One region of the Tessaracoccus terricola genome, then DNA from elsewhere that is predicted to be linked to it. Evidence: riboswitches for the same ligand, from Rfam matches in the RefSeq annotation. Region 1 holds a riboswitch; the other holds the start of a gene.
The links. Region 1 has a riboswitch for cobalamin ahead of nrdH (glutaredoxin-like protein NrdH). Riboswitches for the same ligand answer to the same signal wherever they lie in the genome.

Region 1 (7,028 bases):
CTGCCCGCGTTCGTACTGGTGGGGGTGGTGCCGATCATCGCCGGGCTGCTGGGCAACTTCCTCGAATGAGCAACGCCGCAGGGGCCGGGGTCCGCGTAGGGTTGGGCGAAGGTCTGTCGAGGGTGAGGAACGGTGAGCATGAGGGTCGGGGTCCCGCGCGAGGTCAAGAACGGCGAGTACCGGGTGGCACTGACGCCCGCCGGGGTGCACGAGCTGGTCAAACGCGGCCACGAGGTGGTCATCGAGACCGGCGCCGGCGAGGGCTCGGCCATCCGCGACGACGACTACGGCGCCGTCGGGGCCCGCATCGTCCCGGACGCTGCCGAGGCCTGGGAGGCCGAACTGGTCTGCAAGGTCAAGGAGCCCGTCGGCGACGAGTTCGCCCACCTGCGCGAGGGCCTCACGCTGTTCACCTACCTGCACCTGGCCGCGGCCCCCGAACTGACCGACAGGCTGCTGGCCTCCGGCGTCACCGCCGTCGCCTACGAGACGGTCCAGCTTCCCAACCGGCAACTGCCGCTGCTGTACCCGATGAGCGAGGTGGCCGGCTGCCTGGCGCCCCAGATCGGCGCCTTCCACCTGACCACGCCGCAGGGCGGCCCCGGGGTCCTGATGGGCGGGATCGGGGGAGTGCCCAACGCCAAAGTGCTGGTCCTCGGCGCCGGCGTCTCCGGCCAGAACGCCGCCAGCATCGCCCGCGGCATGGGCGCCGACGTCACCATCCTGGACACGGACCTGGACAAGCTCCGCACCGTCCACTGGCGCTGGGACGGCGCCGTGCGCCAACTCGCCTCCGACGAACTGACCATCCGCCGCGAGATCGTCGACGCGGACATCGTCGTCGGATCCGTCCTGATCCCCGGCGGCCGGGCGCCGCGCCTGGTCACCAACGAGATGGTGGCCACGATGAAGCCCGGCTCCGTGCTGGTGGATATCGCCATCGACCAAGGCGGCTGCTTCGAGGACTCCCGCCCCACCACCCACGCCGAGCCCACCTTCCAGGTGCACGGCTCCACGTTCTACTGCGTGACCAACATGCCCGGCGCCGTGCCCAGCACCTCCACCATCGCGCTCACCAACGCCACCACCCCCTACATCCTCCAACTGGCGGACCTGGGCTGGCGCGAGGCCATGCGCGCCAACCCGGCGCTGGCGCTCGGGCTGAACACGGCCGGCGGCCAGGTGGCCAACGCCGCCGTCGCCGAGGCCCTCGGCCACGACGCCGCACCCCTCGACGACGTCCTCGCCTGAACCACGGGAGCCCTCCGTCGCGCGTCGGCGTGGTGACAGGTGTCGGCGACACGCCGACGAACCTTCCTCCAGAGCAGAGAAAGCGCTTGCTCACCGACGCTCGTCACCACCACCTCCGCTGACCCCGCCCCGGGCCGCGGCCCCGCGCCACGCCGGACCCTTTACTAATCACAGCTTTGTGATTAGCATCCCTAGTGCTGGTTCACCTCGTCGGCCACAACATGTTGTGGTCGAGGTGGTGAGACAACAGGGAACCCGGTGTGAATCCGGGACTGCCCCGCAGCGGTGAGAGGGAACGACAGGCGGCATCGAGCACTGGCCACATGGCTGGGAAGCGTCGCCCGGTAGGTCCACACCTGGAACAGGTGTCCGCCCTCGAGTCCGAATACCTGCCAGCGGCCGGGAGACCATCCCGGCCAGTCCGACCAACGGTCTCGCGGGAAGACCGGGCGCACTGGCAGTGCTCCCTCCGCGTGACCCTTTGCTTCGAGGAGAGAGCAAGTGTCACCCATCACCGTCTACAGCAAGCCGTCCTGCGTCCAGTGCACGGCCACCTATCGCGCCCTCGACAAGCTGGGCCTCCACTACGACGTGGTGGACCTCGCCACCGACGAGGCCGCCCTGCTCGAGGTCACCGCCATGGGTCACCTCCAGGCGCCGGTCGTCGTCGCAGGCGAGGAGAACTGGTCCGGCTTCCGGCCGGACCGGATCAGCGCCGCCGCCGCACGCCTCGCCGCAGCCTGAGGCGTGCGGCTGGTCTACTTCTCCTCGGCCTCGGAGAACACCCACAGGTTCGTCGCGAAACTGGGGGTGGATGCCATCCGTATCCCCCTGCACCGCCGCGACGAACCCCTGGAGGCCACCGAACCGTACGTACTGCTGCTGCCCACCTACGGCGGCGGCAGCAGCGGCGGTGCGGTCCCCAAGCAGGTGATCCGGTTCCTCAACCAGCCGGGCAACCGTGCCCTGATCCGCGGCGTCATCTCCGCGGGCAACACCAACTTCGGCGAGGCGTACTGCCTGGCGGGCGACATCGTCGCCGCCAAGTGCCAGGTGCCGCACCTCGACCGCTTCGAACTGCTCGGAACGCCCGACGACGTCGCGCGGATCCGCGAAAGGCTCACCCGAAATGACTGACCTGTTGACCCCCACCCAGAGCGCCGCCGTCCCCGCCGGGGAGGCGGACCACCACGCGCTCAACGCCATGCTGAACCTCTACGACGCCGAGGGCCGCATCCAGTTCGACGCGGACAGGCGCGCGGCGCACCAGTTCTTCCGCAACCACGTCAACCAGAACACGGTGTTCTTCCACTCGCTCGCGGAGAAGCTCGAGTACCTCGTGGCTGAGGGCTACTACGAGGCCGAGGTCCTGGAGCGCTACGAGTTCGAGTTCGTCAAGAGCCTGTTCAAGCGGGCCTACGCGGTGAAGTTCCGGTTCCCCACCTTCATGGGTGCGTTCAAGTACTACACGTCCTATACGCTCAAGACCTTCGACGGCACCCGCTACCTGGAGCGCTTCGAGGACCGGGTCTGCATGGTGGCCCTCACCCTGGCCGCCGGCGACCGCGCCCTCGCCGAGCACGTCGTCGACGAGATCATGTCCGGCCGGTTCCAGCCCGCGACCCCCACCTTCTTGAACGCCGGCAAGGCCCAACGCGGCGAACTGGTCTCCTGCTTCCTGCTACGGGTGGAGGACAACATGGAGTCCATCGCCCGCGCCATCAACTCCTCGCTGCAACTGTCCAAGCGGGGCGGCGGGGTGGCGCTCAGCCTGACCAACATCCGCGAGGCCGGCGCCCCCATCAAGCAGATCCAGAACCAGTCGTCGGGAGTGATCCCCGTGATGAAGCTGCTCGAGGACTCGTTCAGTTACGCCAACCAGCTCGGGGCGCGGCAGGGCGCGGGGGCGGTGTACCTGAACGCCCACCACCCCGACATCCTGTCCTTCCTGGACACCAAGCGGGAGAACGCCGACGAGAAGATCCGCATCAAGACCCTCTCCCTGGGCGTGGTCATCCCGGACATCACGTTCGAGCTGGCCAGGAACAACGAGGACATGTACCTGTTCAGCCCCTACGACGTCGAGCGCGTCCACGGTGTCGCGTTCAGCGAGGTCTCCGTCACCCAGAGGTACCGGGAGCTGGTGGACGACAAGCGCATCGGGAAGAAGAAGATCAACGCGCGGCGGTTCTTCCAGACCCTCGCCGAGATCCAGTTCGAGTCCGGCTACCCCTACATCGTGTTCGAGGACACGGTGAACCGGGCCAACCCCATCGACGGCCGCGTCACCATGAGCAACCTGTGCTCGGAGATCCTGCAGGTGTCCACGCCGTCGAGCTACAACGAGGACCTCTCGTATGCCGAGGTGGGCAAGGACATCTCCTGCAACCTCGGCTCGCTCAACATCGCCCGCACCATGGACTCGCCGGACCTCGGGCGCACCGTCGAGATCGCAGTGCGGGCGCTCACGGCAGTCTCGGACCAGTCGAACATCGCCTGCGCTCCCAGCATCGAGCACGGCAACCAGCGCAGCCACGCCATCGGGCTGGGGCAGATGAACCTCCACGGCTACCTGGCGCGGGAGTCCATCCACTACGGCTCCGACGAGGGCCTCGACTTCACCAACATGTACTTCTACACCGTCACGTTCCACGCCATCGCGGCCTCGTGCCGGATCGCCCGTGAGCGCGGCGTGCACTTCGAGGGGTTCGAGCGCAGCAAGTACGCCACGGGGGAGTACTTCGAGAAGTACCTAGCGGGGGAGTGGGTGCCCCGGACCGCTCGGGTGGCGGAACTGTTCCGGGAGGCGGGGATCGCGATCCCGACGCCCGACGACTGGCGTGCGCTCGCCGCCGAGGTGGCCGAGCACGGCCTCTACAACCAGAACCTGCAGGCCGTGCCGCCCACCGGCTCGATCAGCTACATCAACCACTCCACCAGCTCGATCCACCCGATCGTGGCGAAGGTGGAGATCCGCAAGGAGGGCAAGATCGGCCGTGTCTACTACCCGGCCCCGTACATGACCAACGACAACCTCGAGTACTACGCCGACGCCTACGAGATCGGCCCCGAGAAGATCATCGACACCTACGCCGAGGCCACCAAGCACGTGGACCAGGGCCTGTCCCTGACGCTGTTCTTCCAAGACACGGCCACCACCCGAGACATCAACAAGGCCCAGATCCACGCCTGGCGCAAGGGGATCAAGACCCTCTACTACATCCGGCTGCGGCAGCTGGCGCTGGCCGGCACCGAGGTCGACGGCTGCGTCAGCTGCATGCTGTGACGAACAGGAACGAGACAAACACGATGAACCGAACCACCCCGCTGCTGCGCGGCGTGCAGGCAGTCAACTGGAACCGGGTCACCGACGAGGTGGACGCCGACGTCTGGGACCGGCTGACCAGCAACTTCTGGCTGCCCGAGAAGGTGCCGTTGAGCAACGACATCCCCTCGTGGCGCACCCTCACCCCCGCAGAGCAGTTGATGACCACGCGCGTGTTCACCGGCCTGACGATGCTGGACACCATCCAGGGCACCATCGGCGCCGTGTCCCTGATCCCGGACTCGATCACCCCGCACGAGGAGGCCGTCTACACCAACATCGCGTTCATGGAGTCTGTGCACGCCAAGAGCTACAGCTCGATCTTCTCCACGCTGATCTCCACCGAGGAGATCGACGAGGCGTTCCGCTGGAGCGAGGAGAACCAGAGTCTCCAGCTCAAGGCGAGGATCATCCTGGACCACTACCACGGTGACGACCCGCTCAAGCGCAAGGTGGCCTCCACGATGCTGGAGTCATTCCTGTTCTACTCGGGCTTCTACGCACCCATGTACTGGTCCAGCCGGGCCAGGCTGACCAACACCGCGGACCTGATCCGGCTGATCATCCGCGACGAGGCCGTCCACGGCTACTACATCGGCTACAAGTACCAGCAGGGGCTGAGGCTGGAGTCCGAGGCGCGTCGCGAGGAATTGAAGGACTACACCTTCTCGCTGCTGCTGGACCTCTACGACAACGAGGAGGCCTACACCGCGGACCTGTACGACCCGCTGGGCCTCACGGAGGACGTGAAGATGTTCCTGCGCTACAACGCCAACAAGGCCCTGATGAACCTGGGCTACGAGGCGATGTTCCCCAAGGAGGCGACGGCGGTCTCGCCGGCGATCCTGGCCGCGCTGTCCCCGAACGCCGACGAGAACCACGACTTCTTCTCGGGTTCCGGATCCTCCTACGTGATGGGAAAGGCGGTGAACACCGAGGACGAGGACTGGGAGTTCTGACGCCCCTGCCGGGCGGGGGCGCGACGTCGCCCGTCCGGCCCGCCTGCGCCGTCCCGTTTGCAGGACTCTTGCGTTGGGGTCGGTCTACCGGCCCGTTCGCAAGACTCTTGCGAACGGGCGTGCCGTCCCGTTTGCAGGACTCCTGCGTTGGGGTCGGACTACCGGCCCGATTGCAAGTCTCCTGCGAACGGGACAGGCGGTTGGCTCTCAGATCAGCCCACGTGCCCCGGGCGGCACCTGTCCGAAGCGGTGCAGCGTCCGGCTGATGGACTGCTCCCGCAGGCAGGTCAGCAGCTCGCGGCGGCCGTTGGCCAGCACGGGACCGGCGACGGCCGCGACGCCCATGGCCGCCAGTTCGTCGGGCAGGCTGCCCACCGAACCCAGCAGCCGCACCCGGGTGTCCCGGGCAGCGTCGGCAAGGTGTGCGGCCAGATCCACCACGCGAAGCCCAGCCAGCTCCTCCAGCACTGCCCTGCCCGGGCCAGTGGCGGAGAGTTGACCCTCCAGCCCGACCGAAACCGACGGCGCCAGCGAGACCCGCACCGGTGTGCCGGTCAGTTCGGCCGCCAGCAGCAGCCGGGCCAGCTCCGCCGGGCGGGCGCCGTCGCCGCAGTGGATGACGAGTTGGGGCACGCTGCGGTAGCGCAGCAGGTTGGCCTCGCTGCGCAGCCCGGCTAGGTCCTGGACCTGGCCCAGCTCGGTGGCGAAGGCGTGGGCGTCGCTGCCGACGGCGGCCGCCAGCCAGTCCTGCTCCGAGGGATCGACCAGCGGGGCGAGCCGCGCCGCCAACGCCCGCACCCGCGCCGGGGGGGTGCGCCGCAGGGTGGGCAGGCCGTCGGCCTCCCAGCTGCCCAGGCTCGCGACGTAGTTGGGGCCGCCCGCCTTCGCGCCCGGCCCGACGGCGGAGTCCTTCCAGCCTCCGAACGGTTGCCTGCCCACGACGGCGCCCGTGGTCACGCGGTTGATGTAGGCGTTGCCCACCTCCACCCGCTCCAGCCAGGTGGCGACCTCTGCGTCGTCGAGGCTGTGGATGCCGCCCGTGAGTCCGAACCTGGTGGCGTCCTGCCACTCGAGCGCCTGCTCCAAGTCGTGCGCGTGCATCAGCCCCAGCACGGGCCCGAAGGCCTCGGTGGTGTGGAAGAACGAACCCGGCCGTACCCCGCTGCGGACGCCGGGACGCCACAGCCGCCCCGTCCCGTCCAGCTGCACCGGCTCCACCACCCAGCGCTCCCCGGGCTCGAGGGTTGTCAGCGCCCGGAGCAGCTTCCCGTGGGGTGGCTCTATCACGGGGCCGACGGTGGCGCCCAGGTCATCGGGCCAGCCGACGCGCAACGAGCGGACGGTGTCGACGAGTTGCCGCTCGAACCTGGCGGAAGTGCCGACGGATCCCACCAGGATCCCGAGCGACGCGGCGGAGCACTTCTGCCCGGCGTGCCCGAACGCGGACCTGACGAGGTCCTGCACCGCCAGGTCCAGGTCCGCCGCGGGGGTGA
Region 2 (7,028 bases), on a different contig from region 1:
GTTGGTGATGCGCGTGGAGATCTTCTCCAGCACCTCGTAGGGCAGCTTGGCCCAGTCCGCGGTCATGGCGTCGTCGGAGACCACCGGCCGCAGCACGATCGGGTGGCCGTAGGTGCGGCCGTCGCCCTGCACCCCGACGGAGCGGACGTCGGCCAGCAGCACCACGGGGAACTGCCAGATGTCGCGGTCCAGGCGGGCCGCGCTGAGCTCGTGCCTGGCGATCGCATCGGCCTGGCGCAGGATCTCCAGACGCTCGGCGGTCACCTCGCCGATGATGCGGATGCCGAGCCCCGGGCCGGGGAACGGGTGACGCCACACCATCGCCTCGGGCAGGCCGAGCTGGGTGCCCACCGCGCGGACCTCGTCCTTGAACATGGTCCGCAGTGGCTCGATCAGGGTGAACTGCAGGTCGTCGGGCAGGCCGCCGACGTTGTGGTGGCTCTTGATGTTGGCGGTGCCGGAGCCGCCGCCGGACTCGACGACGTCGGGGTAGAGCGTGCCCTGGACGAGGAAGTCGATCCCCCGCTCACCGGCCAGCTGGGCCGCCGTGGCCTCGAAGGTGCGGATGAACTCGCGCCCGATGATCTTTCGCTTCTCCTCCGGGTCGGTCACTCCGGCGAGCGCGCCGAGGAAGCGGTCCTTCTCGTCGGCCACCACCAGGTCCACGCCGGTGACGTGGACGAAGTCCTCCTTCACCTGCTCGGCCTCGCCCTCGCGCAGCAGGCCGTGGTCCACGAAGACGCAGGTGAGCTGGGAGCCGATGGCCTCCTGCACAAGCGCCGCCGCGACGGCCGAGTCCACGCCACCCGAGAGCGCGCACAGCACGCGGCGGTCGCCGACGGTGGCCCGGATCTGCTCGATGGACTCGGCCACGATGTTGGCCGAGGTCCAGTCCGCCCGCAGGCCGGCCAGGTCGAACAGGAAGCGCTCCAGCACCTGCTGGCCCCACTGCGAGTGGATCACCTCCGGGTGCCACTGCACCCCGGCGAGCTTGCGCTCCCGGTCCTCGAAGGCGGCCACGGGCGCACCGGCGGTGCGCGCCAGGACCTCGAAACCCTCGGGCGCGCGGGACACGGAGTCCCCGTGGCTCATCCACACGTTGAGGGTGTTGGGCAGGCTGGCGAGCAAGCAACCGTTGTCCTGGATGGACAGTGACGTGCGGCCGTACTCGCGCTGCCCGGTCTTGGCGACGGTGCCGCCGAGGGCCTTGGCCATGGACTGGAAGCCGTAGCAGATGCCCAGCACCGGCACCCCGGCCTCCAGCAGCGCCGGGTCCAGCTGGGGGGCACCCTCCGCGTAGACCGACGCCGGCCCGCCGGACAGGATGATTGCCGAGGGCTTGCGGGCGAGGATCTCCTCGGTGGAGACGCTGGAGTCCACGATCTCGGAGAAGACGGATGCCTCGCGGACGCGGCGCGCGATCAGCTGCGCGTACTGGGCCCCGTAGTCGACGACGAGGACCAGGTCATGGGTGGGGATCATGCCAGTGATTCTAGGGGTTGCGGGCGGGGCCCAGAAATTCATCGAAGATGGAAGCGAATCTCGGAATAATTCAGGGACGCACTATGTTTTGCGGTCATGACCATCTACTCCGATGCCACGGCCCTCATTGGCCGCACTCCCCTCGTTAAGATCAACCATCTCGCCGGCGACAACGCGAACGTCGTGGCGAAGCTCGAGTTCTACAACCCTGCAAGCTCCGTGAAGGACCGCATCGGCGTGGCCATCGTGGAAGCTGCGGAGAAGGCCGGCGCACTGCAGCCCGGCGGCACCATCGTCGAAGGCACCAGCGGCAACACCGGCATCGCGCTCGCGATGGTCGGCGCGGCCAAGGGCTACAAGGTCGTCCTCGTGATGCCCGAGACCATGTCCAAGGAGCGCCGCGCCGTGCTGCGCGCGTTCGGCGCCGAGCTCATCCTCACCCCCGGCCCCCTGGGCATGAAGGGCGCCGTGGAGAAGGCCGCCGAGGTTGCCCAGGAGCGCGGCGGCATCGTCGCCAGCCAGTTCGCCAACCCCGCCAACGTCGACATCCACCGCCGCACCACCGCCGAGGAGATCTGGAACGACACCGACGGCAACGTCGACATCGTCGTCGCCGGCATCGGCACCGGCGGCACCATCTCCGGTGTCGGCCAGGTCCTCAAGGAGCGCAAGCCCGAGGTCAAGATCGTGGCGGTCGAGCCCGAGGAGTCGGCCATCCTGTCCGGCAACCCGGCCGGCCCGCACAAGATCCAGGGGCTGGGCGCCAACTTCATCCCCGAGATCCTGGACCGTTCCATCATCGACGAGGTGCTGCCCCGCAACATCGACCAGGCGCTAGACTTCTCGCGTCGTTCCGCCAAGGAGGAGGGCCTGTTCGTGGGCATCTCGTCCGGGGCCGCGCTGGCCGCAGCTGCCGAGGTCGCCAGCCGTCCCGAGAACGCCGGCAAGAACATCGTCGTCGTCCTGCCCGACTCCGGCGATCGCTACCTGTCCACCATTCTCTTCGAAGGACTCCTCGACTAGTGACGTTCCTCAGCCGCCTCAAGCTTGTCACCGCCAGGATGTCGGAGGACCTCGACGCAGCCATGCGTGAGGACCCGGCCGCCCGCAGCAAGTTCGAGGTGGCTGTGGCGTACCCCGGGGTGCACGCCATCTGGATACACCGCATCGCGCACGCGCTGTGGAGCCGTTCGACGGCACTCCAGCCGCTGGCGCGGATCATCAGCCAGATCGCCCGCACGTTGACCGGGATCGAGATCCACCCGGGTGCTGTCATCGGGCGGCGGTTCTTCATCGACCACGGCATGGGTGTCGTGATCGGTGAGACCGCCGTCCTCGGTGACGACGTGCTGATGTACCACCAGGTGACCCTCGGTGGCCGGGCGCGGGGCCGCTTCAAGCGGCACCCCACCATCGGCGACCGCGTGCTGCTGGGAGCCGGGGCCAAGATCATCGGCAACATCCACGTCGGCGACGACGCCAAGATCGGCGCCAACGCCCTTGTGGTCAAGGACGTGAAGCCCGGCGGCGTCGTCGTCGGGGTTCCCAGCCAGCTGCATGACGGCGACGTCATCGCCTGAGGCGCCACACCGACCAACAACACCAACAGCGGGGCCCGGTCCGATTCGGACCGGGCCCTCGACGTCCCACCTCACGCCCGTTGTGGGAGCCCATCCGGTAACAACCGCCCCCTTGCGTGGTCCAGTTTCGGGGGTGCTATGGTTCCCACGTCCGCTGCGCAGGAGAAACTGGTTCGAATCCAGTGCTGTCCCGCAACCGTGAAGGGGTTCCGACCCCGAAGCCGGATCGCCTGCCGCGACAGACCGTTCAAAACTCCCGTCGAGGTCTGCGGGAGGGTCACAGGCAGTTCCTGGTTTCACTCTCACCGCTGCCCTGATCCCCACACGTGGGCCTCCATCGCGAAAGGCCCTTCACGTGTCCTTCCGGAAACCCCTGGTCGCCGCCCTGGTGGCTCTCGTACTGGCGGTCACCTCTGCGCTAGCGCTGGGAACAGCGCGCGCCGACGAGCCCACCCCCGTCGAGGAGAGCGTCACGCTGGCGGCCGACTGGATCAAGCAGCAGTGGGACGACGGTTCCTATTCACGCACGGACATCGGCCTCGTGGCCGACGGCATCATCGCCCTGGCCTCCGCAGACGTGCACCACGGCACCATCGACGAGATGCTCCACGTGATGCGCACCGGCGGCCCCGGCTACGTGACCACCCAGACCGGCGCACTGGCGAAGGTGATCATGGCCGCGGACATCGGGGGCATCGAGGATCCGGCCCACTTCTTCGGCGAGGACCGCGACCTGGTGCAGGAGCTGCTGGACGCCGTCGCGGCGAAGAGCAAGATCTTCTCCTGGGGCTCCTACCTCTCCCTGATCGCACTGACCCGCCTCGACGTCGAGATCCCGCCCGAGGACTTCACGTACCTGATGGACCAGATGTTCCAGAGCGAGACCCACGGCGGGTTCGGCTGGAGCGCAGACCCACGCTCGGGTGACCCGGACTACACGGGGCTGGGGATCACGGCGCTCAACCTGGTTGCGGAGCGCACCGACGACGCCACCATCCGTTCCGAGGCCGAGCGGCGCCTGGGACTCGGTATCGACTGGACCCAGGATCGCGCCAACCAGCGAGTTGACGCATCCGGCAACCACTACTGGGCCACGTACTCCTCGGCCAATTCCACCGGCATGGTGGCCGGGGCACTGGCCGAGGCGGGCGTGAACATCGAATCACCGCAGGCCTACCTGATGGCCCAGCAGGCGCTCACCACCAGCGGCGCGGCCTGGTCCAACGTCCCCGACGGCACCGTTGACGACGTCCGCGCCACCACGCAGGCCATCTTTGCCCTCACCGGGAAGTCCTACGGACACGCCCAGCGCTCCACCACCGCCGAGCCCACCCCCGGCCCGGCCCCCTCGACCCCAACGCCGGTGCCCGCCAAGTCGCGCGACGGCTGGTGCAAGGCGGACGAGGGGCTGAGCGTGGTGGTGCACTGGGGCTACGGCGGCGCGGAGGTCCCCGGGTCCCCCACGGTCACCCAGAAGGGCAACCAGGACTACATCGTGCGCTGCGTGACCCTCACCAGCGACGTCACCCCGGACGGCGGGCTGACCTGGCCGCTCGAACTCGCTGGAATCGAGCACACCAGCATCAGCGGCGGGTCCCTGATCGCCACGGTCAACGGCGTCGGGTACCCGGCGGATCTGGACAACGACTGGTGGTTCCTGTCGGTCAGCTCCGGTGTCGGCCAGTGGCAGTCCGAATACGCACCCGTCTGGAGTGAGCACGACTTCGTCTCCTACACCCTGCAGGGCGACCTCACCGGTCCCCCGCCGGTGCTCCCCCGCTACTCGGACTCGGGCACTCAGTCTCCGAAGCCTCCCACCCCCTCATCAAAGCCCACGAAGCCAACGGCCTCACCGAAACCGCCGACGAAGCCCTCCCCCACGCCCACCCCAACCGAGACGCCGTTCGACCTGTACACCACGCCGGGCTACCACGACGTGAACGGCCGCCGCTGGTTCACCAAGTGCGAGCCCTACTCGACCACCGAGCGCTGCGAGACGGTGATCTGGGGCACCGCCGTCACCTTCGACGGCACCAAGTTCACCAGCACCAACAAGTGGGTCTTCAACAACCTCACCTACAAGCCCTCGCCCCGCTCCATCTGGGCCACCAACCCGCTGGGCAAGCACAATGCACCGGCGGGCTGGACCGCTAAGGACGGCCGTCGCTGGTACACCGAGTGCGACACGACCACCACCGGCCGGAACGGTTGCCGCAGTTACATCTGGGCCACCTACTACGGAAACGTGGCGGGCACCGGCGAGCCGATCCGCCTCGGCCAGATCGACGGCTGGGTGTTCAACAACATGGTCCGCTTCAGCTGACCGGAGCTGCATGGCATCCCGCACTCGCCCACGATTCAGCACGGGCGCCACGGCACTGGCCGTCGCGCTCGTGCTGGGCGTGGTGGGCGCCGGGTGGCTGCGGCTCCCACAGGCTGCTGCAGAGCCGACGGAGCAGACCACCCAACTCTGCCGCGGCGCCTCCCAGTGCCGGATCTTGTGGCAAGGAGGCACGCCTGATTTCCTGAGCTCCCAGACCAAGCAGGTCCTCCTCCAGGGCAATCCAGGGGCCACCGTGCAACTGGCGATGTACGAGATCTTGTTCGAGGACGGTCAGGTGGTGGGCATCAGCCAGTACCGCACCACCGATGACATCACGATCGGCGATGACGGCTACTCCCCCTCGGTCACCGAGTTCAACGCGATCGATCCGGACACCCAGCCCAAGAGCGGATACGGACTCGTGAGCGTCGCGGACCTCCCGCCAGACACCACCGACTTCTCGCAGCTCTTCGGCGAGGTGTATCCGATGGCGCATGCCATTCCGTTCGTGCTGGGCGAGGGCCTGGACGAGGGTGCCATCCCGGGCGCGGAGGCCACTGTCACCTTCCTTGGCGGTGCCCCGACGGTGGAGTACCAGCTCGAGTTCCGCCCCTCCCCGGATGCGGCCTGGGAGGTGGTCTCCCACGAGCCGGTACGTGCCAGCGCTCCCCCGGACTGGGAGAGAACCATCACCTACACAGTCCCGCAACCCACGACTGAGGGCTCGTTCCAGCTGGTCCCCAGTGATGCGGACATGCCGAGGTCGCCATGGGATGTAACGATCACCGAGGAGGGCAGTTCCACCCCCAACCAGCCAAGGCCCAATGCTCCAGAGGTGGGCGTCCCAGTCTGGCCCGAACCCGAGCCCACAAATACCGACGGACCCTCCGAGGATCCTGATCCGAGCGGGGAACCGGAACCGACGGCGAGTCCCGACCCCACCGAGGAGCCCGAGCCAAGCGAGCCCGGCGACCCGGCCCCGACTCCGTCGTCGCCCGATCCGACGACGTCGCAGCCGGACCCGACGCCACGTCCGACTCCCCCGGCCACCAGCCGTCCCCGTCCCACCACTCCGACGACGACGCCCACCACCCCGCCGTCGGCCCAGCCCACTCAGCCCTCGGAGCCAGCCCCCGAGCCGCCCTCGGCAGCACCCACTCCCACCCCCGAACCGACGCAGTTCGGCTCCGCGCCTCCCGAGCCAGAGGAGCGGGTGCGGACGCAGGAGCAGGCCGAGCGGGTCACGGATGCCGCCTCGGGCGCGGCCACCGCTCCGCGCTGGAGCGGCGCCCTGGTAGGCGGACTGGCCACCGCAGCCATGGCTGGCGCCGCAGTCTGGCTGTGGCGCTCCCGGCGCGAGGCAGCCTCGATCCTTTCTCGATGGGAGGACGAGTGAGACGGGCCCTCCGAACGACGCGGGCACTGGTAGCAGCAGCCCTGGCCGCGGCAGCTCTGGCGGCACTCCCGCAACAGGGGTTTGCCGATCCCACGGAGCAGGCGCACCAGCTCTGCGACGGCGCGGCCCAGTGCCGGATCGACGTCGCCTCGGACACAATGCGCGAGGGCGCCCCCACCCCCGTCAGCGTGGTGGGTAACCCGAACGTGCGCGTGGAGGTGGTGGCCTACCTGGTGGTGACCGATGC

Region 2: another riboswitch for cobalamin. It lies ahead of ACYU7G_RS12505 (hypothetical protein); the one in region 1 lies ahead of nrdH (glutaredoxin-like protein NrdH).

Annotation. Positions count from the first base shown of each region.
Region 1 is NZ_BAAHBS010000004.1:414,888-421,915, forward strand. Features, by position in the region: gene ACYU7G_RS07690 (type II secretion system F family protein) at 1-69, shown strand, start outside; gene ald (alanine dehydrogenase) at 139-1,251, shown strand; cobalamin riboswitch at 1,433-1,662, shown strand; gene nrdH (glutaredoxin-like protein NrdH) at 1,753-1,995, shown strand; gene nrdI (class Ib ribonucleoside-diphosphate reductase assembly flavoprotein NrdI) at 1,999-2,388, shown strand; gene nrdE (class 1b ribonucleoside-diphosphate reductase subunit alpha) at 2,381-4,537, shown strand; gene nrdF (class 1b ribonucleoside-diphosphate reductase subunit beta) at 4,561-5,535, shown strand; gene ACYU7G_RS07720 (proline dehydrogenase family protein) at 5,743-7,028, opposite strand, start outside.
Region 2 is NZ_BAAHBS010000005.1:561,174-568,201, reverse strand. Features, by position in the region: gene guaA (glutamine-hydrolyzing GMP synthase) at 1-1,482, opposite strand, end outside; gene cysK (cysteine synthase A) at 1,579-2,505, shown strand; gene cysE (serine O-acetyltransferase) at 2,544-3,062, shown strand; cobalamin riboswitch at 3,185-3,314, shown strand; gene ACYU7G_RS12505 (hypothetical protein) at 3,418-5,385, shown strand; gene ACYU7G_RS12500 (hypothetical protein) at 5,396-6,781, shown strand; gene ACYU7G_RS12495 (hypothetical protein) at 6,778-7,028, shown strand, end outside.